DNA from 2 places in the Williamsia sp. Leaf354 genome. Region 2 is predicted to be linked to the other one. Evidence: predicted binding sites of a transcription regulator. Region 2 holds the regulator's gene; the other holds the start of a gene.

Region 1 (15,621 bases), on a different contig from region 2:
AGCGAGAGGACCGCATCGCAGTGGAGCACACGATGACCCTCGGACGATCCGACGTCGCCGACCTCGTCACGATGGGACCGTCGGCGCATCACGCGTCGGTCGACGAGATCGCCGCGCGCGCAACGGTGTTGCCCGAGCACGTCGAGGTGACGTGCTCGGTGACGGTGTCGCGCTACCGGCGCGTCTGACCGCGTCGCACAGCGGCCGCTCCGGTCACCGTCCCGCGAGCGCGGCCTGGTACACCGCGATGGTCTGTTCGGCGATCGACTCCCACGAGAACTCCTCGATCGCGCGCGACCGTCCGGCGGCACCCATCTCGGCGGCCCGTGTCGGGTCGGCGACGACGGCGTTCACCGCGGCGGCGAGTCCCGCCTCGAAACCCGACTCATCGGACTCGTCGTAGGCGACGAGTCGGCCGGTGACCTCGTCGCGCACCACCTCCGGGATGCCGCCGACGTCGGACGCCACGACCGCCGTGCCACACGCCATCGCCTCGAGGTTCACGATGCCCAGCGGCTCGTAGATCGACGGACACACGAAGACCGTTGCCGCGGAGAGAATCTCGCGTACCCGCTCGGTGGGCAGCATCTCCTGCACCCAGTACACGCCGTCGCGCGTGCGGGAGAGCTCGGCGACGGCCTCGGCGGTCTGTGCACCGATCTCGGGGGTGTCGGGCGCACCCGCGCACAACACGAGTTGCAGGTCGGGATCGAAGGAGTGTGCCGCGGCGATGAGATGCCGCACGCCCTTCTGCCGGGTGATGCGGCCGACGAACACCGCGATCGGGCGGTCCGGATCGACGCCGAGCGATCGCAGGGCCGACTGTTCGCCGAACGGTTCGTCGGAGGGGAACCACGTCGCGGTGTCGATGCCGTTGCGCACCACGTGTACCCGCGCCGGGTCGAGTCGGGGGTAGGCGTCGCAGACGTCGACGCGCATGCCCGCGCTGACCGCGATCACCGCGTCGGCGTACTCGACGGCGTTGCGCTCGGCCCAGCTCGACAGGCGGTACCCACCGCCGAGCTGCTCGGCCTTCCAGGGGCGCCGGGGCTCCAGCGAGTGGGCGGTGAGCACGTGGGGCACCCCGTAGAGCTGCGCGGCGACGTGTCCGGCGAGCCCGGTGTACCAGGTGTGCGAGTGCATGATGTCGGCCTCGGACGCGCCGGCGACCATCCGCAGATCGGCCGACATCGTCGTCAACGCCGCGTTGGCACCGGTCAATCCGGGATCGGCGGTGTAGACGTGAGCCGTGTCGCGGGGAGCGCCCATGCAGTGCACGTCGACGTCGGCCAGCGGTCGCAGATGCCGCACCAGTTCGGTCACGTGGACCCCTGCGCCGCCGTAGACCTCCGGTGGGTACTCGCGGGTCATCATCGCCACTCGCATACCGACGACGCTAGACCCGCGCGCCGTCACCCGCACCCCTGGCCGTCGTCTCGGCGTCGGGCACGTGTGGCGGATCGCCGGGCGCCGAACCGGTGGCCGATGGCACAGATCGCGGATAGGTTGTGAGGGTGAGATCACAGCCGCACGTGCTCGGAATTGTTCTCGCCGGCGGTGAGGGAAAGCGTTTGTTCCCTTTGACCATGGACCGGGCGAAGCCCGCGGTCCCGTTCGGCGGGGCGTACCGCCTCATCGATTTCGTACTGAGCAACCTCGTGAACGCCGGATACCAGCGGTTGTGCGTGCTCACCCAGTACAAGTCGCACTCCCTCGACCGCCACATCTCGCAGACGTGGCGCATGTCGGGCTTCAACGGTGAATACATCACGCCCGTCCCGGCGCAGCAGCGTCTCGGGCCGCGGTGGTACACCGGCAGCGCGGATGCGATCTTCCAGTCGCTCAATCTCGTCTACGACGAGGAACCCGACTACATCGTGGTCTTCGGCGCCGACCACGTGTACCGGATGGATCCCGAGCAGATGGTGGAGGCGCACATCGCCTCGGGTGCCGCGGCGACCGTCGCGGGGATCCGCGTGCCGCGCAGCGAGGCGTTCGCGTTCGGCTGCATCGACGCCGACGAGTCCGGTCGCATCACGCAGTTCCTGGAGAAGCCCAAGGACCCGCCCGGCACCCCCGACGATCCCGAGGCCACCTTCGCCTCGATGGGCAACTACGTGTTCACCACCTCGGCGCTGGTGGAGGCGATCCGCGCCGACTCCGAGGACAGCGACTCCGACCACGACATGGGTGGCGACATCATCCCCGGCTTCGTCAACCGCGGCGAGGCGTTCGTCTACGACTTCAAGGACAACGAGGTCCCCGGCGCCACCGAGCGCGACAAGGGGTACTGGCGCGACGTCGGAACCCTCGACGCGTTCTACGACGCCCACATGGATCTCGTGTCGGTGCACCCGGTGTTCAACCTCTACAACCGCCGCTGGCCGATCCGCGGCGCGGCCGAGAACCTCGCGCCCGCCAAGTTCGTCCACGGGGGTCTCGCGCAGGAATCCGTCGTCGGCGCCGGGTCGATCATCTCCGCTGCGACCGTGCGGAATTCGGTGCTCAGCTCCAACGTCATCATCGAGGACGGCGCCACGGTCGAGGGCAGCGTCCTCATGCCCGGAGTGCGTATCGGTCGGGGTGCGGTCGTGCGCAAGGCGATCCTGGACAAGAACGTGGTCGTCGGCCCCGGCGAGATCCTCGGTGTCGAACTCGAGCGGGACCGCGAGAAATACGCCATCAGCGCCGGCGGCGTGGTGGCCGTCGGCAAGGGCGTCAGGCTGGGCTGAGGCCCTTCGCCCGGCGCGCCGCGGCGACCAGTGCGGCCATCTCCGCGTGGTGGGTGCCCTCGGGCAGCGCATCGACCGGCCACCACCGCAGGTCGACCGATTCGTCGCTGCGGATGATCTCGGGCAGGCCGCCGTCGGGTCCGGGTGGGGCCACCCCGAGGAATCGCACGTCGAGGTGACGGGTGGGCACTCCCAGCGAGCACGTGATCGGGTGGGTGTGCAGCGCGATCGGCTCGCGCGACAACGTCAGTCCGGCGATCCCGGACTCCTCGGTCGCCTCGCGCATCGCGGCGTCGGCGATGCCGTCGTCCTCCGGCTCGCAGTGCCCACCGACCTGGATCCACGCCCCCACGCGCGGGTGCAGCGTGAGGAGCGCGAAGTCGCCGGTGTGGTCGAGGATCATCGTCGACGCGGTGAGATGGCCGGGCGCGCAGGCGCGCAGGCAGGCGTCGGCGCGCGCGGCGAGGAACGCGAGCACGGTGTGGCGCATGGAGTCCTGATGCGGGTCGGTCGTCGACCACCCGGTCAGCATCTCCACCGCCGAGCGGTGCAGGCTCGCCGCGCTCATCGGATCGCCACGGCGGTGGCCGGGTCGGCCGGCGGGCGCGGGCCGGTGTCGGTTTCCTGCGGATGTCCGATCGCGATGGCGCCCAGAGGTTCCCAGTCGGCAGGCACCTCGAGGACATCGGTCACGATGTCGGCGGCGAAGATCGTCGACCCCACCCAGCAACTGCCCACCCCGCGCACCGACAGCGCGACGAGCAGCCCCTGCACCGCGGCCCCGACGGCGACGGTGAACATGGTGTGTTCGGCACGTGTGCGTGCGGCGTCGGGGTAGTCGTGTGCGCCGTCGAGGGCGAGCATGGGGATCACGAGTTCGGGGGCGTCGTAGAGCAGCTGTCCGCGCGCCACGCGGCGTGCGATCGACTCCTCGCCGCGTCCGTCGGCCGCGAGGTCCCGACGCCAGCGATCGGCCATCGCGTCGAGCAGTCGGATGCGACGCTCCCGGTCGCGGACCCACACCAGACGTACCGGGTGGGTGTGGTGCGGAGCGGGGGCGGTCAGCGCCTCGGCGAACGCCGCGTCCATGATCTCCGGCTCCACGGGTTCGGTGGTGAAGGCGCGCACCGAGCGGCGGGTGAGCAGCGCCTGACGTCGACCGAGGTCGATGGCCTCGGCGGTCCCGAGCCAGAACAGGTCCTCGTCACCCGGGCGGACGAGATCGCGTGCGCCGGAACCGTCGTCGTGGAGGCGTAGGCCGCGCACGATGGCGACGGGCGTCTCGATCAGCTTGCCCTTCACCAGATCCGCGGCCGCGGCGATCTCGTCGGCGACGGCGATGTCGGTGACGATCAGCGGGTTCCCGTGCGGATCGACGCTGCCGTCGTAGGGGTGGGTCACCGCGATGCCGGCCGAGCCGATGGCCGCGTCGATCTGGCCGTTGCGCCAGGCGCGTCCCATGGTGTCGGTGACGATCACCGCGACGCGCACACCGGGGTCGGCGGCCAGTCGATCGCGTAGCCGGCGGGCGCTGGCGTCGGGATCGACGGGCAGCAGCGCCAACTGGTCGGTGTCGATGTTCGACCCGTCCACCCCGGCCGCCGCCTGCACGATGCCGAGCGCGTTCTCGGTGATCAGCGTGCGGTTCTTGCGCGCCAGCACACGCACCGACTCGGCATCGATCAACGTGCGCCGCAATGCATCCCGTTCCTCGGGATCGGTCGGTGCGGTGACCATGCGGCCCTCGGTCTTCGAAAACACCTTGCTCGTCACCACCACGACGTCGTCGTCGCGCAGATCCGGTGCGGCGGCGGCGATCGCGGCGGCCAGATCGTCGCCCTCGACGAAGCGGGGGAGGCCGCGGACCCCGATGATCTCGAGCGTGCCGGTCGCCGCGTGATCGCCGGTCGCAGGCGGACGGGGATCAGCGGTCATGGGCGACACCGACGAGATCGCAGGCGTCACGGACCATCTGGGCCGTCGTCTCCGGATCACTCATCACCAGGGGGACCTCGCGGGTGGCGATGCCCGGGATGTCGGCACCGTCGCCCGGTGCGACCAGCCAGCCGTCGAGGATGCCCGTGCCCGACCGCGCACCGTAGTGGGCGCCGATGGCCTCCGACGTGGTCTCGACCCCGATCACCGACAGGCACTCGTCGGCCATGCCGCGCAGCGGAGCCCCGCCGATCACCGGCGAGATCCCCACCACCGGAGCCTTCGTCGCGCGCAGGGCCGCGCGGATTCCGGGAACGCTGATGACGGCGCCGATGCTGACGACGGGGTTGCTGGGCGCCAGAAACACGATGTCGGCGTCGGCGATCGCGTCGAGGACACCGGCGGCCGGGGTCGCCTTCTCCGAGCCGACCTGGGCGAAGCCGTGGGTGGGGATCTGGGCCCGATAACGGACCCACCACTCCTGGAAGTGGATCGCCACCTTTGCGTCGTCCGGATCGCCGCTGCGGTTGACCACCACGTGGGTCTCGTGGCGATCGTCGGTCACCGGGAGCAGTCGCACGCCCGGCTGCCACCGCTTGCACAACGCTTCGGTGATGTCGGCGAGGGTGTAGCCGGCGTCGAGCATCTGCGTGCGGATCAGGTGGGTGGCCAGATCGCGATCACCCAGCCCGAACCAGTCCGGGTCGGCACCGTAGGCGGCCAGTTCCTCCTTGGCGTTCCAGGTCTCGTCGGTGCGACCCCACCCGCGCTCGAGGTCGATGCCTCCGCCGAGTGTGTACATGCACGTGTCGAGATCGGGACAGATGCGCACACCGTGCATCCAGGCGTCGTCGCCGACGTTGACGATGGCGGTGACGCCGGAGTCCGACGACGTGGTCTCGGCTCCGGCGGGAAACGGGGTGCGGCCGAACAGATGGCGCGCACCCTGCAGGAATCGGGCGCCACCGACGCCACCGACGAGAACCGTTGCCTTCACGACCGCCCACTCTAATGGGCGTCGTGGTGACCGGCCCGTGGCCATCGAGACCCGACCGAGACATGCGACACGCCAGTGGTGCGACACTCCGGTGGTGTCGTGTCGCGGAATACCGGACCGGCAGTGGTATTGGCAATTTCGCCGTTTCGCTTGACCGAGACACCGGCGTACGTGTCTAATCACACCAGTGTCATTAGCGTTTTGTGATCGAGAATCGTTGAGCGACTTCGTGTTCGATCACACGTTCGAACGGGTCTGACGGCCCGGTTCGTACGCGGTGGCACCGGCTGTACCCATGCACCACGATTCTCGCACCGGCTGCGCCCCTGCGGCGACGGTCATCACCCACCTCGGTCGCCCTGCGGCCGCAAACGAATTCACGAGGAGCCCGGCGATGACTTTCGAGCACCGGATGGGTGACGGATTCCCGTCGAACCACGCCTACCCGTCGGCGGAGAGCGCCGCGGAGTCCGCGCCCGCGTTCGCACCCGCCATGCCGTCCACCCCGCACCTGAGCCTCGTCACCGACGACTTCGATGCCCTCTTCGACGACATCGAGGACCAGTGGCAGGACCGCGCCCTGTGCGCGCAGACCGACCCCGAGGCGTTCTTCCCCGAGAAGGGCGGCTCCACCCGCGAGGCCAAGCGCATCTGCTCGGGCTGCGAGGTGAAGGCCGAGTGCCTCGAGTACGCCCTGCACAAGGACGAGCGTTTCGGCATCTGGGGCGGACTGTCCGAGCGCGAGCGTCGGCGCCTCAAGCGCGGCATCATCTGATCGTCCTGCACACCCCCGCACCGCGCGCCTGACCGCCTCGAGAACCTCTCGGCGGCCGCGCTTCTCGGGTCAGTGCGGTTCGGGGTCGATGGTGTCCTCGTCGAGCCCCAGATGTGTGGCCACCTGATGGACCAGGACCTCGTGGACGAGGTCGAGCAGATCGGCTCCCTTGTCCGCGCGACTCTCCAACGGCCGACGGAAGATGACGATCCGCGCCCGTGACGGACGCCCGTTCGCGTCGATACCCGCCGGCAGCAGCCGGGCCAGGGGGATGGCACCGTCGGCGGTGACCTCGTCGGGCCACTGCACCGTCTCGGGATCGCGGGGGAGGACCCGCGGGATCTCGTCGACCGCGAGGTCGAGATCGCCGAGCTGTTCGTGCCAGCGCGCGTCGATCTCGGCGAACGCCTCCAGCACCACGAGATCGAACGATTCCGAGCGTGTGTTCGCCGCGGGGACCTGCGGCGGCAGGAGACTCGATCGCAATCCCCGTCCGCGACGGTCACGGCGTCGGCGCCGCGTGGGGCCCGGGCCCGATGTGGTGCCGCGATGCCGGGAGACGACCGGAGGGACCCTGCGTGCCATGGCGAGAGTGTAAGCGTGCCGTGATCGAGACCTGTCGACACGGCGCGCGGCGGTGTGTCTGCTGCCCCGGCGGGGTCGGTCGGGATAATCTCGCGTGGTGAGGCTCCCCCGTCAGTGCAGCAGGCCCGGCTGTGCCCAACCCGCTGTCGCGACGTTGACCTTCGTCTACGCCGAGTCCGTGGCCGTCGTCGGGCCGCTCGCGTCGACCGACGAGCCGCATTCCTGGGATCTCTGTGACGACCACGCCAGCCGCATCACCGTTCCGCGCGGCTGGGAGATGATGCGCAGCACCGGCGGATGGGCGACCCCCGCCGGCGACGAGGACGATCTCACCGCGCTCGCCGAGGCAGTGCGCGAGGCCGGCGGGCTGCGAGCGGCGGGCTCGGCGTCGGATTCGATCCGTTCGTGGTCGCCGTTCGTGGGGTCGACGTCCACCGGGGCGGGATCGTCGGCATCGGCCCACACCGGGTCGACCGCATCCGGATCGCCGCGTTCACGGCCGCGTCCGGGCCGCCGCGGTCATCTCCGGGTGCTACCCGACCCGATCGACTGAGGGTTCCCCCGCGGTCTGTGTCGCACCGACCGGGCCGTCGTGATCAGGGCCGTCGTCCACGGTGCGACGAATTGAGCGTCGCGCCCACCACCGTTCGACGGCGGCGCACCCGACCATCACCAGGGCGGCCAACGACCACCCCAGGATCAGGTCGAACACATAGTGTTCGGCGGAGTACACGAGCGTGAACGCCATCGCCGCGGCGTAGCCCACCCACAGGATCCGACCGCGCGGACCGACCCGTCGCCACATGAACATCGCCAGCAGCCCGGTCAACCCGGCGTGCAGCGAGGGGATCGCGGCGACCTGGTTCGACCGCTCCTGGCCGACCTCGATCACGTCGCGCACCGGCCCGATGTGCAGGACGTCCCAGCCGCGACTGGAGATCCGCTCGATGAAGGGCTTCGCGGCCGGATCGTCGGGGGTCATCGGACCCAACACCCCACCGCCGGGAACGTTCTCGGGTGTACCGGTGATGCACGGCGGAAACGCCGGACCACCGACGACCTGTTCGGCCGTGCACTGCGCCGCGGCCCACGGCGGCGCGGCCGGCACCAGGATGTAACCGATGAGACCGAGGAAGAACAGCGCGACGAAACGCGTCACGAACTTCTTCCACGCCATCCGGTCGCGGAGCCACAGCCATCCCGCCAGGGCGTAGGGCACGATGAAGTACGACATGTAGACGACGCTGGTGATGATCTCCCACCACTGCGGGTCGGCGTGTTTGAGATGTTCCTGCAGCCACACCGTGGGGACCACACCGAACATCCAGCGATCGGCGTCGACCGCCAGATGCCATTGCGTGGGCATCCCGAGGAACGCCGCGGTGCCGCGGGTGCTCTCGTAGGCGAACAGCACGAGGCCGAACGGGAGCCAGTCGCGCAGCACCAGGAGAGGGTTGCGGCGCCCGATGCTCGCCGCGGCGAGTCCGGTGACCACCACGACCATGATCGGGACGAAACCGAAGGACATCACGCGTGTGCCGGCGAGGGTCGCAACGACCAACGCCCACACGGCGATCGCGGCCCGCCGTAACCTCACCGCTCCCGGCGACGATGTCCCGGTACCGGTGTCGAGCCCGCTCTGCGGCGCCGATCGCAGGTCGGTCATCGGCAGGATCCTGCGACTAGGCTGACCCCTGCGAGTCCGAAGTACGCACCACCGATGTCACACCGAGGAGAGCCACCGTGCCTGACCCGACCGGGGACCGCAGCGCCGCCACCGACCGGACCACCGAGTCCGTCGCCGCGGTGGTGAAGGCCTACGACGTCCGTGGCCTGGTCGGCGAGCAGATCGACGTGCCGTTTGTCGCCGACGTGGGGCGCGCGTTCGCCCGCCTGGTGCGCGCCGACGGCGCGACGTCGATCGTCGTCGGACACGACATGCGCGACTCCTCGCCCGAGCTCTCCCGGGCGTTCGCCGACGGGGTGTGCGAGCAGGGTGTCGACGTGATCCTCATCGGTCTCGCGTCGACCGATCAGCTGTATTTCGCCTCGGGTCGCCTCGATCAACCGGGCGCCATGTTCACCGCGAGCCACAACCCCGCCGCCTACAACGGCATCAAGCTCTGCAGGGCCGGGGCCAAGCCCGTCGGCCAGGACACGGGACTCGCCACGATCGCGTCCGAGCTGGTCACCGGGACGGACCCGTACGACGGCGAGCGCGGCACCATCAGCGAGCAGGACGTCCTCACGGACTATGCGGCGTATCTGCACGAACTCGTCGATCTCTCCGGTAGTAGACCGCTGACGGTCGCGGTTGACGCGGGGAACGGCATGGGGGGCCACACCGTCCCGGCGGTCCTGGGTGATTCCCCGGTGTTCACCGTGCGTTCACTCTACTTCGAACTCGACGGCACCTTTCCCAACCACGAGGCGAACCCGCTCGACCCGGCGAACCTCGTGGACCTGCAGGCCTACGTCCGTGAGACCGGCGCCGACATCGGACTCGCGTTCGACGGCGACGCCGACCGCTGCTTCGTCGTCGACGAGAAGGGCGATCCCGTCTCGCCGTCGGCGGTGACCGGGCTCGTCGCCGCGCGAGAACTCGCCAAGAACCCGGGTGCGACGATCATCCACAACCTCATCACCTCCCGCGCCGTCCCCGAGCTCGTCTCCGAACTCGGTGGGACGCCCGTGCGGACACGCGTGGGCCATTCGTTCATCAAGGCGCAGATGGCGCAGACCGGCGCGGTATTCGGCGGAGAACACTCCGCGCACTACTACTTCCGTGACTTCTGGGGTGCCGACTCGGGGATGCTCGCCGCGATGCACGTGCTCGCCGCCCTCGGTGAGACCGACGTGCCCGCATCGGAGTTGTTCGCCTCCTACGAGCGCTACCACGCCTCCGGTGAGATCAACTCGACCGTCGCCGACGCCGCCGCGAGCACCGAGGCGGTGGTCGCCGACTTCACCGCCGAGACCGCCGACGTCGACTCGCTCGACGGTGTCACGGTGAGCCTCGCCGACGGATCGTGGTTCAACCTGCGTGCCTCGAACACCGAACCCCTGCTGCGCCTCAACGCCGAGGCCGCCGACGCCGCGCGTGTCACCGAGCTCGTCGACCGCATTCTCGCCATCGTCCGCCGGTGAGCGCCGATAAGCTGATCTGATGCTCACCGGCGCACCCGACCTCGACGACGTCACCCGGCTGCAGTCCGCCGACGTCCACGGGTTGCTGCGCGCCGCCGCGCTCGCCGGCGCGCAGGTACGGGCCGTCGCGGCCGCCGTCGACGAACAGGTGTTGGCGCCGCTGGCCGATCTGCGGCCCCGCGCGCTGGTGATCGTGACCGGCCACGGGACGGCCCGCCGCGCCGCCGACCTCGTGGTGGCGACCTTCGCCGCCCGCACCGACGTGCCGGTCGTGGTCGCCGACAGCCTCCCGGGATGGATCGGTCCCCTCGACGTCGTCGTGGTGTCCGGCGACGACGCCGGCGACATGGCCTTGGCCGATGCCGTGGCGCGTTCGGTCCGTCGACGCGCCGAGGTCGTCGTCGACGCGCCGATGGAGGGCCCGATCCGGGACGCCGCGGCCGGCTCGGCCCTCGACCTGTCGCCCCGGGTCCCGGTCCGCCCGGAGTTCCGCTTCATCGGCCACGTCGTGGCGCTGAGTGCGGTGATCCGTTCCCTGCGCGCGGTGCGCACCGCCGGCACCGCCCTCGACCTCACGGCGTTGGCCGAGGCCCTCGACGACGAGGCGGGCGCCGCCCATCCCGACAACGAGGTCTTCCACAACGCCGCGAAGGGACTCGCCTCGCGGATCACCGGGCGGCCGGTCACCTGGGCGGGGGACACCCCGGCCTCGACGGTGCTGGCCGTGCACGCCTCGCGGACACTGCACGCCGTGGCCGGTGTCGGGGGTGTCGGATGCGACCTCGTCGAGGCCGTCGCCGCTCAGGCCGCGCGACCGGAGTCCTCGGGCGTGGTCGCCGACTCGATTTTCCACGATCCCGAATTCGACGGTCCCGCAGGCGGTCCCGCTGTCCGCGTGCAGGTCATCACCACCCCGGGCCGCGAGTGGTCGCTGCACCAGCGGATGTCGGTGCTCGTCGACGCCGACGTGGTGGAGGTCGGCCCCACCGCCGGTGCCGGGCCCGCCGCCCCTCTCGAACCCGGTGCGCCGGGCGGTGTCGAGGGGATCGACACGCCCGAGGACATCGCGCCGTTGCTGGTGACGGCGCTGCGGATCGAGATGGCGGCGGTCTACCTGCGGCTGATCGGGGCGGTGTGATGCACGTGCTCGAAGGGGTCGTGCGGCCCTACGCCTGGGGGTCGCGGACCGCGTTGGCCGCACTGCGCGGTCTGCCGACACCGTCGGCGCATCCCGAGGCCGAACTCTGGTTCGGCGCCCATCCCGCCGCCCCGGCGCGCGCAGTGGACGACGACATCGATCTGCTGTCGGTGATCGACACCGACCCCGCCGCGCAACTGGGTTCGGCGTGCGCGGGCACCTTCGGCAACCGGTTGCCGTTCCTGCTCAAGGTGCTCGCGGCCGATGAACCGCTGTCGCTGCAGGCCCATCCCACCCTGGCGCAGGCACGTGCGGGATTCGCCCGGGAGAACGCGGCCGGCATCCCCGTCGACGCGCCGGACCGCAACTACCGCGACGACAACCACAAGCCCGAGCTGGTGGTGGCGCTCACCGAGTTCGACGCGCTGGCCGGATTCCGGGACCCTGCCATCACGGTCGACCTCCTGCGCGACCTGCAGGTCGCCGAGCTCGACCCCTATCTGGGTCTGCTGGCGGGACAACCGGATTCACACGGTCTGCGCGCCCTCTTCACCACGTGGATCACGCTGCCCGATGCGATCCTGCACGCACTCATCCCGGCCGTCCTCGACGGCGCGATCGCCTACCTCAACCGCGGTGACCGCCGGTTCGCCACCGAGTTGCAGACCGTCCTCGAACTCGGCGAGGCCTATCCGATGGACCCCGGCGTGCTCACCGTCCTGCTGCTCAACCGGTTGCGGCTGAGCCCCGGCGAGGGGGTGTACCTCGGGGCGGGCAACCTGCACGCCTACCTCCGCGGCACGGCGGTGGAGGTGATGGCCAACTCCGACAACGTGTTACGTGGCGGGCTGACCCCCAAACACATGGACGTGCCCGAGCTGCTCGCGGTCCTCGACTTCGCGACGTCGGCCCCGGCCGACCTGCACCCGCACATCCACGTGCTGGGTGCCGAGAAGATCTACACCACACCCGCGCCCGAGTTCCGGCTCTCGCGGATCGACCTCGACGGGACCGGTCTGCAGCGATCGTCGTCGATATCGCTCGATGCCTCGGGCCCGCAGATCCTCACCGTCATCGAGGGGGCGATCGAGGTGCGTTCACACACCGGTGAGGTGGTGTCGGTCTCGGCCGGCCACTCGCTGTGGCTGGGTGACGCCGACCCGGACGTGGTGGTGCGCGCGGCGTCGAGCTCGTCGGTCTTCTTCCGTGCGCTGGTGCCCGCGTCGCGTCCCGTGGCCGACGGCGTCGGTGACAGGGCCGACGCCGAGCGGTCCTCCGGCGGTGCGGGGCTCAGCTCGCGGGCGTGAGCGCGCCGACGAACCGTTCCCACTGGTGACCGATCTCGTCGATGGTCAGCCCCTCGTGTTCGGTCAGGTGATGGATGGAGGCGGCTTCCAGCGGGGCGAGCACCGCGAGGCTCAACGCCTCGTCGACCGGTGCGAAACCCATGTCGCGCAACAGTGCCCGGACGTGCATGACCGACACCTGGCGGGCGGGGTGCGACAGGCGGTCGGGCCCGGCCGCGTCGTCGGCCTCGACCAGGACGTCGAGGTGGGCGCAGACCATGGCCAGTCGGGCCAGGCCGTAGGCGACGAGTCGGTCGCGCGGTGCGGCGCCCGGACCCAGGGGAGGGGGGCCGGTCATGAAGGCCCGCTGCATCTCCGATTCGGAGTGGTCGAGCAGCGCGAGCATCAGGCCCGCGCGGCTGCCGAAACGACGGAACACCGTGCCCTTGCCGACCCCGGCGGCCCGGGCCACCTCGTCCATCGTCACCGCGGCGGCACCGTGGTTGTCGATCAGGCGCTTCGCGGCGTCGAGGAGCAGCAGCCGGTTGCGGCCGGCGTCGGCCCGTTCGCCCGCGCCCGGCCCGGCCATCGGCAAGGCGGTGAGGCCCATCGGCAGGTCGGGCAGGGGGGCCGCGGAGCGCGCACGAGGTCGCTGCGCGGGGTCGCCCATGGCGCCCCCGGTACTGGACGTGCGTTCACCTGACACTCCCCGAGCGTATCGGTCCCCTCCGCGTGGAATGTATTCGGACCTGGGTCCGTTTACTCGACGGTGCAGCGCGGAACGTCTGCATCGGGAACACGAAGAGTCCAGGGGCCGGACAACGATCGCCGGCCGGATACGACGAAGGAGTGGTGGCTGTGTCGGAGAACACGACGCGGATCGCGGTGTTGGTGGGAAGCCTGCGGGCAGGGTCGATCAACCGGGAGCTGGCAGAGGTCGCCGCGGCGACCGCGCCGGAATCGGTGCACGTCGAGATCGTCGAGGGACTCGCGGCGGTGCCGTTCTACAACGAGGACCTCGACGTCGAGCCACTCGACCCGGCCGTGGCCGATCTGCGCGCGGCGATCGACGCCGCCGACGCGGTGCTGATCGTCACCCCGGAGTACAACGGCACGATGCCCGCGGTGGTCAAGAACGCCATCGACTGGACGTCGCGGCCGTACGGCGCGGGCGCGCTGAAGGACAAGCCGGTGGCCGCCATCGGCGCGTCGCTCGGGCGCTACGCGGGCAAGTGGTCGCAGGACGATGCGCGCAAGTCGCTGGGTGTCGCGGGTGGCCGTGTCGTCGAGAGTGTCGAGGTGGGCATCGCGACCTCGGAGTTGGGTGAGCGGACCGTCTCGCAGGTCCCCGAGATCGTCGAGCAGGTGCGCGGCGCGGTCGCCGACCTCGCCGACGCGGTGGGTGTCGCGGCCTGATCCGAGCCTCCTCTCGTCCCCTGTCGCGCACGCGATGGGGGTCGTGAGTGTGAACGCTGTGGCGGCATCACGACATGTGGTGCCGCCACTGTCGTATGTCCGGCCTACTGTGACCTGCGACACGCCGATGGCGCACCGGACGAAAGGGCTGCGACCTGGGACTTCCATGAATGTCATTCGCAACCTGTTGTGTTGCTGACAGATGTCACCCACTAGGTGTAGTGTTTTGCAGACCGAGAGAGCACGTCAGCTACGCGTCACGACGACCACCTCTCGCCCGAATCACATAACTGTCATCACTGCTACACCCCCGGGCCGTTGTCATCACCGTCGCGACCACCGCAGCGTCACTATCTCGAGGAGAAATCCATGGGCATCACCGTCTACACCAAGCCGGCATGTGTTCAGTGCAACGCCACCTACAAGGCGTTGGACAAGCAGGGCCTGGAGTACGAGATCGTCGACATCAGCGTCGACGACGAGGCCCGCGACTACGTGATGGCGCTGGGTTACCTGCAGGCGCCCGTCGTGGTGGTCGGCGACGATCACTGGTCGGGTTTCCGTCCCGATCGCATCAAGGCGCTCGCCACCGTCGCTGCCTGATCGCTTCCCACGTCCGTCGCCCCACCCGCTCGAGGAGGTCCATCGTGTCTGTCACGACCCGCGACCTCCCGGTGATCACCGAGTCGTCGGCGATCGCGCCCGACCCGCTGATCGTGTACTTCTCGAGCGTCTCGGAGAACACGCATCGGTTCGTGGAGAAACTGGGGATGCGCTCGGTGCGGATCCCGGTCACCGCCGGCGTCATCGCCGTCGACGAGCCGTACGTGCTGATCTGTCCGACCTACGGCGGCGGCAAGCCGTCGAGCGCCGGTGACGGCCCGATCCGTGCGACCGGGGGCTTCGTGCCCAAGCAGGTCATCCGTTTCCTGAACGACGAGCACAACCGTTCGTTGATCCGCGGTGTCATCGCCGCGGGGAACACGAACTTCGGCGAGGAGTTCTGCCACGCCGGAGATGTCATCGCGGCCAAGTGCCGGGTCCCGTATCTCTACCGCTTCGAACTGATGGGCACCGCCGAGGACGTCGAGCGTGTTCGCGCCGGTCTGGCGCGGTTCGCCGCCGACCGGCAACCACTGCTCGCAGGCGTGCCCACCGCCTGCTGACCGCCGACATCGGGCCCCGAGGATCCGGGCCGCCGTCGCCGATCAGATCGCCTCGCACACACAGCTTCTCGTCACGTCCCCCCGCGTGATGTCCCGACCTCGTACGCCATCCCCGAAAACAGGAGTTCTCCAGTGTCGCCAACCGTTACCCCCGTCAAAGACGCGACCGACGCCTCGGCGAGCAGTTCGGGTGTGCATCCCGGTCCGGCCGGGCACGAGCCGGCCGAGATGGACTATCACTCGCTCAACGCGATGCTGAACCTGTACGACGCGGACGGCAAGATCCAGTTCGAGAAGGATCGCGAGGCGGCGAACCAGTACTTCCTGCAGCACGTCAACCAGAACACCGTCTTCTTCCACGATCTCGACGAGAAGCTCGACTACCTGGTGGAGGAGAACTACTACGAGCCCGAGGTCCTCGAGCGCTACGACCGCGAGTTCGTC
Region 2 (15,621 bases):
GGGTGGGGTCACTGCACCGACGGTTGGCGCAGGTCGACCCGGCGGCCGCGGCATCGATCCTGCCGTCGGACGGCCGTCGCATCGTGCGGGCGCTGGAGGTCGTCGAGATCACCGGGGAACCGTTCGCGGCGTCGGCGCCGCCGATCGGCCGCGCCCCGCGATGGGCGACGACGATCGTCGCGCTCGACCGCGACACCGACGCCCTCGACGAGCGCCTGCGTCGGCGCACCGACGCCATGTTCGACGACGGATTCGTCGAGGAGGTCCGCGCGCTCGTCGGGCGCGGGCTGCGGGAGGGTACGACCGCGCCCCGGGCGATCGGCTATGCGCAGGTCCTCGACGCCCTCGACGGACGACTCGACATGGCGACCGCGCGCGAGCTCACGTTCACGGGGACCCGTCGCTACGTCCGCCGCCAACGCTCGTGGTTCCGGCGTGATCCGCGCATCCACTGGTTCGACGCCGCCGACCCGTCGATGCTCGACGCCGTCTCGGCCCTGGTCGACGCCACCCCCGCGCCCGGAGCACCGGCCGCGCGCGACGGACACGAACGGTAACCTGGGCCTATGGCAGCAGACGTCGACACCGAGGGCATGGCGTTCCTCAAGGGGCACGGCACCCAGAACGACTTCGTGCTGCTGCCCGACGCCGACGCGCGCCTCGATCTCACTGCCGACCTCGTGGTGGCCCTGTGTGATCGACGTCGCGGTATCGGTGCCGACGGTGTGCTGCGCGTCGCCCGCGCCGACGCGCTGTGTGTGACCGGAGCGCTCGACGAACTGCCGGCCGGTGTCGGGACCCGCGACTGGTTCATGGACTACCGCAACGCAGACGGGTCGATCGCGGAGATGTGCGGCAACGGGGTGCGTGTGTTCGCTCACCACCTCGTCGCCGCCGGACTCGTGGAGGGACCCAATTTCGTCGTCGGCTCGCGCGCGGGCGCGCGGGCGGTGCACGTCTCCGACGCCGATGCCACGACCGCTACCGTCACCGTGGAGATGGGGCCGGTTGCCGTGGGTGTCGAGAGCAAGGCGACGCTCGGCGATCTGACCGTCGCGGGCGTCGCCGTGGATGTCGGCAATCCGCATCTCGCCTGTGTCGTACCGGATCTCGACCGCGCCGGCCTCGATGCTGTCGATCTCGCGTCGGGTGCACGGTTCGACACCGACGTGTTCCCGTCCGGCGTCAACATCGAGATCGTCACGCCACCGAGCGAGGGTGTCGTGGCGATGCGGGTCCTCGAGCGCGGCGTCGGTGAGACGCGTAGCTGCGGCACGGGAACCGTCGCCGCCGCGGCGGCCGCACTGCTGGCGTCGACCGGGAATCAGCTGGGCACCATCGACGTTGACGTACCCGGTGGCAGGGTGACCGTCTGCCTCGAGGCCGACGCCGCCTACCTGACCGGTCCGTCGGTCCTCGTGGGCTCGGGTGTGTTGCGACCCGGGTGGGACCGGGCCTCGAACCCACCCCGGACCACCACCCGGTGACGTCCTCGCGGGAAGCCGAACCGCGCGTTGCCGACGACGGCGACCTCATGCCCGACGGAAAATCGGATGCGGGGGCCCACCGATCCATGAGATCACTGACACCACAGGCCGGACACCCGGCATCACCGGACACCGGTGCCGACCATCACGACACCGCGCACGACACAGAGGAGAACACCTTCTTCACCGACACGAACACGATCGACCACACCGACGACACCGACGCGTTCGGCGAGACCGACCGCACAGCGGGGATCACCGAACAGTTCCGGCGGCGCACGCCGACCACCGGCGAGCTGCAGCTCGACGAGCGGTCATCGCTACAGCGCGTACCCGGACTGTCCACCGAGCTCACCGACGTCACCGAGGTCGAGTACCGACAGCTACGCCTCGAACGGGTCGTGCTGGTCGGGGTGTGGACCGATGGCAACGCCTCCACCGCGGAGGCGCGGATGGCCGAGTTGGCGGCACTCGCCGAGACGGCCGGCTCGGAGATCCTCGACGCGGTCATGCAGCGGCGCGATCGTCCCGACCCCGCGACCTACATCGGATCGGGCAAGGCGCACGAGCTCCGCGAGGTGGTCCTGGCCACCGGCGCCGACACGGTGATCTGCGACGGCGAACTGACACCGGCCCAGCTCAACGCGCTCGAGAAGGTGGTGAAGGTCAAGGTCATCGACCGCACCGCCCTGATCCTCGACATCTTCGCCCAGCACGCCACCTCCCGCGAGGGCAAGGCGCAGGTCGCGTTGGCGCAGATGGAGTACATGATCCCGCGGCTGCGCGGCTGGGGTGAGTCGATGTCCCGTCAGGCCGGCGGTCGGGCGGGTAGCAACGGCGGTGTGGGCCTGCGTGGTCCCGGTGAGACGAAGATCGAGACCGATCGACGGCGCATCCGTGAACGGATGGCCAAGCTGCGTCGCGAGATCCGCGGCATGAAGACGGCGCGAACGGTGTCACGCAGTGGCCGCCGTCGGTCGTCGGTACCCGCGGTGACCATCGCCGGGTACACCAACGCCGGGAAATCCAGTCTCATCAACGCCATGACCGGGTCCGGCGTGCTCGTCCAGAACGCCCTGTTCGCGACGCTCGATCCGACAACCCGTCGTGCGACGCTCGACGACGGCCGTGAGGTCGTCTTCACCGACACCGTCGGGTTCGTGCGACACCTGCCGACGCAGCTGGTCGAGGCGTTCCGTTCGACCCTCGAGGAGGTCGTCGACGCCGACCTGGTGCTCCACGTCGTCGACGCGTCCGATCCGTTGCCCATGGACCAGATCTCCACGGTGCGCACGGTGATCGACGAGGTCGTGCGCAGCGAGAAGGCCACCGCACCGCCGGAGATACTGGTGGTCAACAAGATCGACGCCGCCGACCCTCTCACCCTCGCCGCGCTGCGCGGCGAGTTCTCCGACGCCGTGTTCGTCTCGGCGGTCACCGGCGAGGGGCTCGACGAGCTGTTCGACCGCGTGCGCGACGTCATCGGGCGCGACGACGTGGAGATGTCGGTGCTCGTGCCCTACTCGCGGGGCGACCTCGTCTCGCGTATCCACGCCCACGGCGACGTCCTCGAGACCGAACACCGTGACGACGGGACGTACATGCGGGTGAAGGTGCCGGCCGCGTTGGCCGGCGACCTCGTCGACATCGCCTGGCGCTGAGCGAGACCCGCACACGACAGACAGAGCAACGGCCGGTGGGATGTCCCACCGGCCGTTGCCCGTTCTGCTCTGTCGACGATCTATTCGGCGTCGAGATCCTTGCCGACCAGTCCGGCGATCTCGTCGAGCGTGGCCTGATCGTCGGCACTGACCACGACCTGGGTGCCCTTCTCGGCGCCGAGGGTCATGATCATCAGCGCCGAACCGGCGTCCACGGGCTCGCCGCCCTCGACGGCCAGGGTGACCGCCGAGCCGGCCGCGGCGACGGCCTCGGCGATGATCGTGGCAGGACGGGCGTGCAGTCCGACGGCGGACCCGACGGCGATGGTGGTACTGGGCATGTTCAGTTCCTTCTGTGTGGAGGTGTCGGGTGGGAGGAGATCACGCGGGGACGGGAGCGCCGAGGGCGACCTCGGACGTCGCGACGACCGGCTTGGACCGCATCTGCTTGGCCGCGACCACGAGAACGGCTCCGACGATCGTGCCCGCTGCGAGCGAGATGAGGAAGCCCAACACGTTGCTCATCGCGAAGAACACGAAGATGCCGCCGTGGGGGGCACGCAGACCGACGTCGAATGCCATGGTCAGCGCGCCGGTGACGGCACCGCCGGCCATCATGGACGGGATCACCCGCAGCGGGTCGGCCGCGGCGAACGGGATCGCGCCCTCGGAGATGAACGACGCTCCGAGCAGCCATGCGGCCTTGCCGTTCTCCCGCTCGGGCTCGGTGAAGAGCTTCGGACGGATCGTGGTCGCGAGCGCCATGGCCAGCGGCGGGACCATGCCGGCGCACATCACCGTCGCCATGATCCGGAGGTCGGCCGAGCCACCGATCGCGAGCCCCTGGACCGCGAAGGCATAGGCGGCCTTGTTGACCGGACCGCCGAGGTCGAAGCACATCATGAGACCCAGGATGATGCCGAGGATGATGACCGAGCTGCCGGACATGTTCGACAGCGCGTCCTGCAGCGAGGTGGTGATCCACTTCAGCGGGCGTCCGAGCACCATGAACATCAGCGCGCCGGTGATCAGTGTGGCCAGCAGCGGGATGATGACGACGGGCATGAGTCCACGCGCCCACTGCGGCAACGGGATCCGGCTGATCCACAGGGCCACGAAGCCGGCGATGAGACCACCGACGAGGCCGCCGATGAAGCCGGCGCCGACGACCGAGGCGATGTAGCCGGCGGTGAAACCGGGAGCCAGACCGGGACGGTCGGCGATCGCGAAGGCGATGTAGCCGGCCAACGCGGGCACCAGGAAGAAGAACGCCAGCGACCCGATCTCGAAGAACACGCCACCGAGGTACTGGGCGAACCCGCCCGACGGCAGGTTGGTGAGGCTGTTGCTGAGCGCGATCGTCGCACCCAGGGGATCGGTGGCGCCGTCGGGCTTGAGCGCCATCTCGTATCCGCCGAGCAGGAAGCCCAGTGCGATGAGCAGGCCGCCCGCGGCGACGAACGGGATCATGTAGCTGACACCGGTCAGCAGGATCTGCCGGGTGCGTGTGCCCCAGCCGAGCTCGCTCGAGCCTGCCGATGCGCCGGCGTCGGCCGCTGCGGCCGAGCCGCCCACACGCTTGGCGTTCGGGTCCTTCGCCGCGGCGACGGCCTCGGCGATCATGGTGTCGGGCTCGTTGATGGCGCGCTTGGTCCCCGACTCGATGACGGGCTTGCCGGCGAAACGCTCCCGGCCCTTCACACCCACGTCGGTGGCGAAGATGACGGCGTCGGCCCGGGCGATGACGGCGGGATCGATGGCGGTCGTCTTCGACGACCCCTGGGTCTCGACGACGAAGTCCACATCGGCGCGCTGCGCGGCGTAGGTGAGGGCGTCGGCGGCCATGTAGGTGTGCGCGATGCCGGTCGGGCAGGCGGTGATGGCCACGACGGTCGTGGCAGCCGCCGAACCGGTCGCGGCGGGCGGGGTGGTGCCGGCCGAGGTCGCGACCGCGGCGGTCGCCGCAGCGCCCGCGGTTGCGGTGCCTGTCGCAGCAGGGGCCTTCGGCGCCGCCGGGGTGACGACCTCGGACACGAGGGCGACCACGGCGTCCGCGTCGGACGCGGCACGCAGCTTCGCGACGAAGTCGGGACGGACGAGGGCGCGGGCCAGTGCGCTGAGCAGCTTCATGTGCTCGGAGCCGCCCGAGGCGGGCGCCGAGATCAGGAACACCAGATCGGCGGGGGCGTCGGTGGCGCCGAAATCGACCGGCGGCGCGAGACGGGCGAAGGCCAGGCTCGCGCGCACCGCGGACTCGGTGCGGCAGTGGGGGATCGCGATCCCGCCGGGAAGGCCGGTGGCCGACTGGGCCTCCCGCGCCATCGCCGCGCTCACCAGGGTGTCGGCGTCGGTGGCCCGGCCGCTGCGGACCAGGAGGTCGGCGAGGTAGGTGATCACCGCCTGGTTGTCCGATCCGGCGGCGACGTCGAGGGCGACGGTCGCGGCCTCGATGATCTGCGGTGGATCGGCGGATTCGGGCGCCCCGGTCGGGGCGGTGCCGATATGGGTGTCGGACATCGTTGTGCCTTTTCTCGATGGGAGCCTCCACGGTGGAGGCTGGTCGACTTCTGGTTGTTCGGTGAAGCGGGTGGTCGGGTCAAGGGATGCGGCGCGAGGGCCTCACACCGCGTGGGGTGTCGCCACCTCGCTCACGCGCACCGCGGACAGTGCGAGGTCGGTGGGTCGGGGTGGTTGGGTGCCGGCGAGCCCCGCCGCCGCCGATCCGTAGGCGACGGCACGACGCAGGGCGTCGGCCGGGGAGGCGTCGTCGAGGGTGGCGAGAAGGTAACCGGCCAGGGTGGCGTCACCGGCCCCGACGGTGCTCACAGGGATCATCGGCGGGGGTGTGGCGCGCCAGGCGCCGGTCTCGGTCACCAGCATCGCGCCGGCCGCACCCAGTGTCGCGAGGACCGCGCAGCCGGCGAGGTCGTGCAGGGCGCGCGCCGCGTCGTGGGTGGGACCGAAGTCGCCGGCGTCGGCGGCCCGTTCCAGGGAATCGAGATCTGCGCCGGTGATCTCGCAGAGTTCCTCGCTGTTGGGCTTGATGAGATCCACCGACACCCCGGGCATGGCCGCGCGCACTGCGGTCAATGGCGTCCCCGAGGTGTCCACCGCGACCCGGCAGGGCATCGACGCCAGCTGGTCGGCGAGGTCGGCGTACCAGTTGTCGGGCACCCCCGGCGGGAGCGATCCGCACAGCGCCACCCAGGTCGCGGTCGAGGCGGAGTCCAAAACCAGGCGGGTCATCTCGGCGAGCTCGGACGGCGACATCACCGCGCCGGGCAGGTTGAGCTTGGTCGTGGTGCCGTCGGGTTCGGTGATGGTGAGATTGCTGCGGACGTCGACGGCGACGTCGACGGTGCGGTGGACGAGCCCCACGGCGTCGAGTCCCACGAGCAACGGATCGCCGGCGCGTGCGGGCAGGATCGCGGTGGTCGCCGCGCCGGCCATCTGCACGGCGCGGGAGACGTTGACGCCCTTGCCCCCGGGCTCGACACGCGCGTCGGCGGCGCGGATGACCGATCCGCGGACCAGTTCTCCGGGGAGCACGATGGTGCGGTCGACGCTGGGATTGGCGGTGACGGTGACGATCATGCGATCACGACCTCGACACCGCGCGCGGACAGCTGCGCGGAGAAGCCCGGGTCGATGCCGTCGTCGGTGATGAGGACGTCGACCTCCTCGAGGCCGGCGAAGCGCGTCATGTCCTCGGCGCCGAGCTTGGAGGAATCCGCCAACACGACAACACGATTGGCGGCGGCGATCATCGCCGACTTCACCGCACCCTCGTCGGGGTCGGGTGTCGACAGCCCGTGGCGTTCGGTGATGCCGTTGGTGCCGATGAACGCGACATCGACGCGGAACGAGGCGAGTGCGGTGATGGGGGCGGGTCCGACCGCGGCCTGGGTGAGCCCGCGGATGCGACCGCCGAGGAAGTGCAACTGCGCGCCCGGGTGATCGGCCACCGACGCGGCGACGGGCAGCGAGTTGGTGAACACGGTGAGCGCTCGATCGCGCGGCAGCCGGGCGGCGGCCTGCACGGTGGTGGTGCCCGCGTCGATGACCAGGCTGCCGCCGTCGGACGGCACGAAGCGACACGCGGCTGTGCCGATGCGCTCCTTCTCGTCGGGATGGGCATCGGCGCGCTCGGCGACACCGAGCTCGGTGACCCGCACGGCGTCGACCGGGACGGCGCCGCCGTGTACGCGACGCAGGAATCCGGCCCGCTCGAGCGAGGCGAGATCGCGACGCACGGTCTCGCTGGTGACATCGAATTCCTCGGCCAGCGCGGTCACCGACGCGCGACCGTGGGCGAGTACCTGGTCGGCGATGGCCTGCTGTCGCTCTTCGGCGTACACGCGTCCCCGTTTCGGTTGGAATGTGTGGCTTTGAATGTTGATATCGTTGTGTTTACGCCTGGATGTGTTGACAAGTCAAGCTTTTCTTGTAATTTGAGTCACACAGCAGCACCGCAATGACAATCACCTCGTCGAGAGTCCACATCGGACGCCGCGGCGGATGATCGGCCGACAGCAACGATCGATAGGCACCCCATGGCTCCCCACGCGACAGCGAACGACCTCTCCTCGGCGGACGTGACCACCTCCACCGATCCCGCCGCCCCGACGGTCCTCACCGGCACCCCCGTGGTGTCCGGTGTGGCCTTCGCGCCGGTGATGTGGCCCGGTGAGCGGCCGGCCCTGCCGGGCCCGGGGACCCCACCGGCGGATGTGGAGGCCGAGTGCGCGCGGTTCGTCGCCGCGGCGGCGGCCGTCGCCGACCGCCTGCGTGCCCGTGCTTCCGCGGGCACCGGGGTGGCCTCGGAGGTCCTCTCGGCAACCGCCGCCCTCGCACAGGACCGCGGTTGGATCTCCTCGGCGGAGAAGCTCATCCGCGCGGGATCACCTGCACCGAACGCCGCGGTCGACGCCACCGAACAGTTCGTCGCCATGTTCACCAAGCTCGGCGGTCTCATGGCCGAGCGGGTGACCGACCTGCTCGACGTGCGCGATCGTGTGCTCGCCGAACTCGCCGGTGACCCGGAACCCGGCCTGGCCCAGCCCGACCACGAGGTCATCCTCTTCGCCGACGACCTCGCTCCGGCCGACACCTCCGGGCTCGACCCCGCCCTCGTGCGGGGCCTCGCCACGCGTCTGGGCGGACCGACCAGCCACACCGCGATCATCGCCCGCCAGTTGGGGATTCCGTGTGTCGTCGCGGTCGGTGCCCTGACCTCGGTCGCCGCGGGCACCCCGGTGATGCTCGACGGGGAGGCCGGCACCGTCACCGTCGGTCCCGACGCCGAGACCGCCCGCACCGCCGTCGCCCGGTCTCGCGACGCCGCGGAGTTGGTGTCGCGCTGGAACGGACCGGGACGCACCGCCGACGGACTCGACGTGTCGATCCTCGCCAACGTCCAGGACGGGACATCTGCGCGCTCCGCGACCGACTTCCCGGTCCAGGGCATCGGGCTGTTCCGTACCGAGTTGGCCTTCCTCGACCGCGCGAAGGAGCCCGACGCCGCCGAGCAGACCGCGCTCTACCGCGAGGTCATCGAAGCGTTCGTCCCCTCCGCGGGGGAGCCCGACGCGAAGATCGTGATCCGCACCCTCGACGCCGGCTCCGACAAGCCGCTCCTGTTCGCCGACAACGGAACCGAGGCCAACCCCGCGCTCGGTGTGCGCGGTCTGCGGGTGGCGTTCGGCAACCCGGGTCTGCTCGATCGGCAGCTCGACGCCATCGCGGCCGCCGCCGAGGCCACCGGCTCGTCCCCGTGGGTGATGGCCCCGATGGTGGCCACCGCGACCGAGGCGCGTGACTTCGCGGCGAAGGTGCGTGCCCGGGGCCTCATCGCCGGGGTGATGATCGAGATCCCCTCGGCCGCACTGCTCGCGCCGTCGATCCTCGCCGAGGTCGACTTCGTGTCGATCGGCACCAACGACCTCACGCAGTACACGATGGCGGCCGACCGCATGTCGGCCGAACTGGCCTACCTCACCGACCCGTGGCAGCCCGCCGTCCTCGCACTGATCAACATGGTCGCCTCAGCGGGTTCGGCGACCGGCAAGTCCGTCGGCGTGTGTGGTGAGGCCGCCGCCGACCCGTTGCTCGCCTGTGTGCTGGTGGGCATGGGCGCCACGTCACTGTCGAGCGCACCCGCGGCCGCCGCGGGGGTGGGTGCGGCGCTGGGTCAGGTGAGCACTGCGCAGTGCCGGGCCGCGGCGCAGGCGGCGCTGGCCACCGCAGATCCGGCAGACGCACGGGCCGCCGCGGCGGCGGCCCTGCACGCCTGACGGCGACCGGTCGGGCTCACCGCCGGTGAGCCCGGTCCTCCACCTCACGCACGAGGCCGATCATGGTCGGATCACGGTGCAGGGCGGCATCCGACAGCGGGTTGACGATCCCGCGCAGGGCGGACACCGGGATCCACCGGCGTGGCACCTGGATGCGCGGTGACCGGGCCTCGATCCCGTCGGCTACCGCCAGCCCGACGCGTCGGGGCTTGATCGGCGTGAGCAGCGGACGTGGGAAGGCCCGCTTGATCAGCGCGGTGGCCAGCTGGTCTTTGCCGAAGGCGACGTCGGCGATGGGGGTCGCGACCCATCCGGGGTAGAGCACCCCGGCCGTCGCGCCGTGGGCCGCGAGCTCGCTGCGCAACGCGCGTCCAATCTGCTCGACGGCGGCTTTCGATGCCGCGTAGGGCGCGTTCACCATCCCGTTGAGGTAGGCGTATGTCGACGAGGTGACGAGGACATGCCCCCGGGAGTCGATGATGTGGGGGAGTGCCGCCCGCACCGTGTTCCACACACCCATCAGGTTGACGCCGATGACGCGCTCGAACACGCCGTCGGCCACGCTGGCCACGGTGTCGGCCGAATCTCCGCTGGAGATACCGGCATTGGCGAACACCACGTCGATCCGTCCCCATCGCGCAACGGCACGATCGACCGCGTCGGACAGGTCTGCGGGGACCGTGACGTCGGCGCGTGCCGCGAGCACGCGGTCGGGATCGAGTCCGCGGACGGCGTCGTCGACCGCCGCCTGGACCAGGTCGAGTGCGACCACCCGGGCACCGCGACGATGCACCTCACGGACGACCTCTCGCCCGATGCCGCCCGCGGCGCCGGTCACGATGACCACCGCCCCGTCCAGGACCAATCGCTGCGTGCCCATCACTTCTCCTGTCGTCCGCCGAACGGGGAGCTCAGTGTGACACGCGGCGTGGTCAGATGGGATCTGCGGGGTGTGTGCAGTCGATCAGAGGCGACGCATGACGGTGACGACCTTGCCAAGGATGGCCGCCTCGTCTCCCGGGATGGGGTCGAACTGCGGGTTGTGGGGCATCAGCCACACGTGTCCGTCGGTGCGCTTGAAGGTCTTCACCGTGGCCTCGCCGTCGATCATCGCCGCGACGATGTCGCCGTTGTCGGCGACGTTCTGCTGGCGGACTACCACCCAGTCGCCGTCGCAGATGGCGGCGTCGATCATCGACTCACCGACCACCCGGAGCAGGAAGAGCGCACCGTCGCCGACGAGTTCGCGGGGGAGTGGGAAGACCTCCTCGACGGCCTCCTCGGCGAGGATGGGCCCGCCGGCCGCGATCCGGCCGAGGACCGGGACGAAGGTCGGGGTCGGCAGCGAGAGTGCATCCGACCCCCCGCCGTCACCGGGATCGGCGTCCTGGACGTTGACCGCGCGGGGGCGGTTCGCGTCGCGTTTGAGGAAGCCCTTGCGCTCCAGTGTGCGGAGCTGATGGGCGACCGACGAGGTGGAGTTGAGGCCGACCGCGTCGCCGATCTCGCGGATGCTCGGGGGATAGCCGCGCTCGCGGACCGACGCACGGATGACCTCGAGCACCTTCGCCTGCCGAGGCGTCAGATCGGCCTCGCTGATCGGGCCGTCGGCGAAGTCGGTGGTGGTGACGGTGGTGTCGGACACGGTGTCCCTCCTGTCGCGGCCCGCTCCCGACCGGTCTGTTCGAACGGTTCGGATGACGCGCGGACCTGCTGTCACCTGGGACAGTAGTGCAGCAGATAACAACTTTCAAACATTTGTTCGACCGTGTCGGGACATTGTCGGAGGTGCGTGATACAAATCGAACACACGTTCACTCGAACGTCTGGTCGATGAGGAGCACGTCATGAATCAGACTCTCACGCGTCACAGCAGCACCACCGCACACGCGGGTCACCGGCCCGCCGGAGCCACGGTCGAGCGCGCGCCGCGTCCGGCGCCGCGCCCCGTGCCCGCACGCCGCCGCCCCTCGGGTCGGCCGGTCGCGGCGCGCCCCGCGGGCGTCGTGTGCGCCGACGGACGCCGCCACGCACCGGTGTCGCGCCGGCCCGCCCCCATCGGATGGGGCGCGGCCATCGTCGCCGGCATCGCCCTCGCGATCGCGGTGTGGGCGGTCGTCATCGGTGGGGCGGCCGCCACCGACTCGACGGCCGCGCCGATCGCCGGTACCTCGGTGGTCCACGTCCGTGGCGGGGAGTCGCTGGGCGAGCTCGCGCAGCGCGTCGCCCCGGACCGGTCGACGTCGGCGGTCGTCGCCGACATCAGGGAGCTCAACCACATGAGCGGATCGGCCCTCACCGCGGGCCAACCGCTGCTCGCACCGCTCTACCGGAACTGACCGGTGTGTGACGCTCGACCCGGGTCGGTATCCTCGCGACCGTGGGTCCACATCGGACCCTGTGACGCCCCGGGGTCCGTCCTCGACGCGCGTCGCCCGCGGATCAGGTTCGAGGACACGTCGATGCACTGCCCCTTCTGCAAGCACGAGGACACCCGAGTGGTCGACTCGCGTGTTGCCGACGAGGGTCAGGCCATCCGCCGCCGCCGTTCGTGCTCGAACTGCGGCCGTCGGTTCACCACGGTGGAGAGCGCGGTGCTCGCTGTCGTGAAGCGCAACGGGGTGACCGAGCCGTTCAGCCGCGAGAAGGTGATGCTCGGCGTCCGTCGCGCGTGCCAGGGCCGTGCCGTCGACGAGGACCGGTTGCGGCTGCTGGCCCAGCAGGTCGAGGACGCCGTCCGTGCCTCGAGTTCGGCCGAGATCCCCAGCAACGAGGTGGGATTGGCGATCCTCGGGCCGCTGCGTGAACTCGACGAGGTCGCCTACCTGCGCTTCGCCTCGGTCTACCGGTCGTTCGAGTCCGTCGACGACTTCCAGCGCGAGATCGACGACCTGCGGTCGTCACCGTCGCGCGCCGCCACCGCCTCCGTCGGCTCCGCGGGCGAGGCCGTCGATCGCACGTAGGATCCGCTGCTCCGACACCGGATAGGCGGGCCGGATGCGCTCGGCGAACAGCCCGATGCGCAGTTCCTCCACCATCCAGTGGATCTGCTCCCCGAGCGTGACACGCCGTGCCGGCGTCGCTCTCTCGACCACCTCGGCCCACCTGTCGAGGACGCGGTCCAACGATTCCATCGCCCGGGCGTCGGTCGCCGACGCAGCGGGCAGGCGCGCCGATCGCACGAGGATGGCGTCGAGATACACCGCGACACGCGCGCGGTGCTCGGCGTCGGTGGCGGCGATGAACCCGTCGAACACGAGATCGTCGAGCTGGCGCGTGATGTCGGCGACGGCAGCTCCCGAGCGGAGGCGGTCGAGTTCCGCCCGTATCGGAGCGACGCGAATCAGCACGTCGGCCGCGGTTGCCAGTGCGGCGTGGGCGACCGCCGGGGTGTCACGGGCAACCGACGCCCGGAGCGCCGCGAACGCGGCGGGGTCGCGCACCGTGCCGGTCGACCCCGTGAGATCGCCGATGGCCGCCCGTGTGCAGTCACGCAGCAGGTCCTCGGTCGAGCGGTAGGGACTCTGCGACAACGCCAACCGCGCCGCGACGGGTAGCCGGCCGGTGGCCGAGGGCTTGAGGACGGGGATCGAGATCTCGAGCAGCCGTCGGATGGCCCGGTGGGTCTGCAGGTCGGCCTCGGCGGCGGTGGTCGCGACCGCCCGCACGACACCGCCGTCGACCACCAGCAGGCACGGATGGCTCGTGACCTGCTGACCGGCGACGGTTTCCACGACCGACGGTGCGATGGTCCCGATGGTGGCGGCCGTCCACTCGGTGATCGGCGGCGGCGCAGGTGCGGCGGACGCACCGCCCCGGGACGTCGAGACACCACGCCGCGGCGCCGCGGGCGCCGATCCCCCGACGGCGTCGCGCAGCTCGGCGAGCGACTCGGCGGTGGCGACCACCGATCCGTCGTTGGCGACCGCGGCATAGGTCATGCGCAGATGGCGGGGCAACGTGGTCGGGTCGAAATCGTTCGGCGACACCGCGACACCGGTCTGGCGACTCACCTCACGCGCCAGACCGACGGCGACCGGTTCGCTGCGCGGGGTGAGTGCGGCCATGGCCGCAGCCCCGACATCGGCGGCGGGACCGAGCCGCCTGCGCACCGATTTGGGGAGGCTCCGCACCATCGCCACGGCCAGCTCGGTGCGCAGTCCGGGGACCAGCCAGTCGAAGCCCGACGGACGGACCCGCGGCAGCAGGGCGAGGGGGATGTGGACGGTGACCCCGTCGCGTTCGGCGCCGGGCGAGAACTGATAGGTCAGATCGAGGTGCGCCTCGCCCTGCTGCCACCGGTCGGGGAACTCCGTCGCCGAGACCGCGTCGGTGTCGGCGACCGTGTCGGGGGTGAGGTCGAGCAGTTCGGGGTCCCCGCGGCGCGCGGACTTCCACCAGGTGTCGAAATGGGCCGCCGACACGACCTCTCGACCTATGCGTTGGTCGTAGAAGTCGAAGAGCTGGTCGTCGTCGATGACGAGGTCGCCGCGGCGCGCACGGTGCTCGAGGTCACGGGCGTCCTCGAGCAGGGCCCGGTTGCGGTCGAAGAAGGGGTGTCGGGAGCGCCAGTCACCCTCGACCAGCGCGTGCCGGATGAACAGGTCCCGCGATGTCTCGGGATCGACCCGGCCGAACGGGACCGCGCGGTGCGCGACGAGGGGTACGCCGTAGAGCGTGACGCGCTCGTAGGCCATCGCCGAACCCCGCTTCGACGACCAGTGCGGCTCACTGTACGAACGTTTCACCAGCGGTCCGGCGATCTTCTCGGCCCACTCGGGTTCGATGCCCGCGACCGTGCGCGCGAACAACCGCGAGGTCTCCACCACCTCACCGGCCATCACGAAACGCGGCGGCTTCTTGGCCAGCGGCGACCCCGGGAACACCACGAACCGGGTTCCGCGGGCGCCGAGGAACTCGCGGGTGTCGCCGTCGCGGACGCCGATGTGTCCGAGCAACCCGGCGAGCAGTGACTGGTGCACCGCGGTGGGCGACGCGTCGGAGGTGTTGGGTGTCCATCCCTTGTCGGCGGTGATGCGTTCGAGTTGTCGCACCAGCTCCCGCCATTCGCGGATCCGGAGCCAGTGCAGGAACTCGCGTTCACACCGCTTGCGGAACTGGTTGTTCGACAGCTCATCCCGCATCTGTTCGAGGTGTCGCCACAGCGCGAGGATCGACAGGAAGTCCGACCCCGCCACGGCGAACCGCGCATGCGACTCGTCGGCGGCCTGTCGCTTCTCGGTGGGACGCTCGCGGACGTCGGGCAACGACAGGGCGGCGACGATGACGAGCACCTCGGCCAGCGCGCCGTTCTCGTGCGCCGCGACCACCATGCGCGCCCACCGGGGATCGATGGGCAGGTCGGCGATGTCGCGACCCACCGGGGTCAGACCGCGGCGGGTGCCGGACCCGTCGACGGCGCCGAGCTCCTCCAGGAGGCCGATCCCGTCGCGGATCGACCGTGCGTCGGGAGCCTCGACGAACGGGAAATCGGCGATGTCACCGAGATTCAGCGCGGTCATCGTGAGGATGACCGACGCGAGGTTGGTGCGCAGGATCTCCGGTTCGGTGAACTCGGGGCGGCTGTCGAAGTCCTCCTCGGAGTACAGACGGATGCAGATCCCGTCGGCGACGCGTCCACACCGGCCGGCTCGCTGGCGCGCGCTGGCCTGCGAGACGGGTTCGATCGGCAGCCGCTGCACCTTCGTACGCAACGAGTACCGGGAGATGCGCGCGGTGCCGGCGTCGACGACGTAGCGGATGCCGGGCACGGTGAGCGAGGTCTCGGCGACGTTGGTGGACAACACGATCCGTCGGCGCTGCGAGGTGGTGAACACCTTCTGCTGATCGCCGGTCGACAACCGTGAGAACAACGGGAGGATGTCGACACGGTCGTCGAGGCGCCGTCGCAGGGCGTCAGCGGTGTCGCGGATCTCGCGCTCGGTGGCCAGGAACACCAGGATGTCGCCGGGTCCGGCACGGGTGAGTTCACCGATCGCGGCGTCGATCGCCTGGATCTGGTCGACGTCGTCGTGGTCGCCCCCGCCTCGGGTGTCGCCGTCGGGGTCGCCGTCGTCGGTCTCGGCGTCCCGTGGTCGGTATCGGATCTCGACCGGGTAGGTGCGGCCGGAGACCGAGATGACCGGGACCGGATGGTCCGGGGTGGCGAAGTGCTCGGCG

Evidence for each region. The regulator LexA, encoded in region 2, represses DNA repair genes until DNA is damaged. The targets are predictions, from matches to a motif close to CGAACANNTGTTCG.
Region 1: the regulator LexA is predicted to act here: its motif matches at 5,899-5,912, upstream of cofD (2-phospho-L-lactate transferase).

What each region holds. Positions count from the first base shown of each region.
Region 1 is NZ_LMPL01000003.1:478,778-494,398, reverse strand. It holds gene ASG12_RS13830 (putative RNA methyltransferase) at 1-188, shown strand, start outside; gene glgA (glycogen synthase) at 214-1,386, opposite strand; gene glgC (glucose-1-phosphate adenylyltransferase) at 1,515-2,732, shown strand; gene ASG12_RS13815 (NUDIX hydrolase) at 2,719-3,300, opposite strand; gene ASG12_RS13810 (coenzyme F420-0:L-glutamate ligase) at 3,297-4,667, opposite strand; gene cofD (2-phospho-L-lactate transferase) at 4,657-5,664, opposite strand; gene ASG12_RS13800 (WhiB family transcriptional regulator) at 6,158-6,439, shown strand; gene ASG12_RS13795 (metallopeptidase family protein) at 6,509-7,024, opposite strand; gene ASG12_RS13790 (DUF3499 domain-containing protein) at 7,122-7,577, shown strand; gene ASG12_RS13785 (phosphatase PAP2 family protein) at 7,557-8,690, opposite strand; gene ASG12_RS13780 (phosphomannomutase/phosphoglucomutase) at 8,768-10,171, shown strand; gene ASG12_RS13775 (hypothetical protein) at 10,191-11,309, shown strand; gene manA (mannose-6-phosphate isomerase, class I) at 11,309-12,616, shown strand; gene ASG12_RS13765 (TetR/AcrR family transcriptional regulator) at 12,600-13,205, opposite strand; gene ASG12_RS13760 (NAD(P)H-dependent oxidoreductase) at 13,454-14,011, shown strand; gene ASG12_RS13755 (redoxin NrdH) at 14,381-14,614, shown strand; gene nrdI (class Ib ribonucleoside-diphosphate reductase assembly flavoprotein NrdI) at 14,659-15,177, shown strand; gene nrdE (class 1b ribonucleoside-diphosphate reductase subunit alpha) at 15,310-15,621, shown strand, end outside.
Region 2 is NZ_LMPL01000002.1:480,616-496,236, reverse strand. It holds gene miaA (tRNA (adenosine(37)-N6)-dimethylallyltransferase MiaA) at 1-557, shown strand, start outside; gene dapF (diaminopimelate epimerase) at 567-1,487, shown strand; gene hflX (GTPase HflX) at 1,574-3,148, shown strand; gene ASG12_RS10365 (HPr family phosphocarrier protein) at 3,229-3,489, opposite strand; gene ASG12_RS10360 (PTS fructose transporter subunit IIABC) at 3,530-5,665, opposite strand; gene ASG12_RS10355 (1-phosphofructokinase family hexose kinase) at 5,768-6,742, opposite strand; gene ASG12_RS10350 (DeoR/GlpR family DNA-binding transcription regulator) at 6,739-7,506, opposite strand; gene ASG12_RS10345 (putative PEP-binding protein) at 7,702-9,441, shown strand; gene ASG12_RS10340 (SDR family NAD(P)-dependent oxidoreductase) at 9,458-10,321, opposite strand; gene lexA (transcriptional repressor LexA) at 10,406-11,086, opposite strand; gene ASG12_RS22090 (LysM peptidoglycan-binding domain-containing protein) at 11,289-11,780, shown strand; gene nrdR (transcriptional regulator NrdR) at 11,904-12,404, shown strand; gene hrpA (ATP-dependent RNA helicase HrpA) at 12,342-15,621, opposite strand, start outside.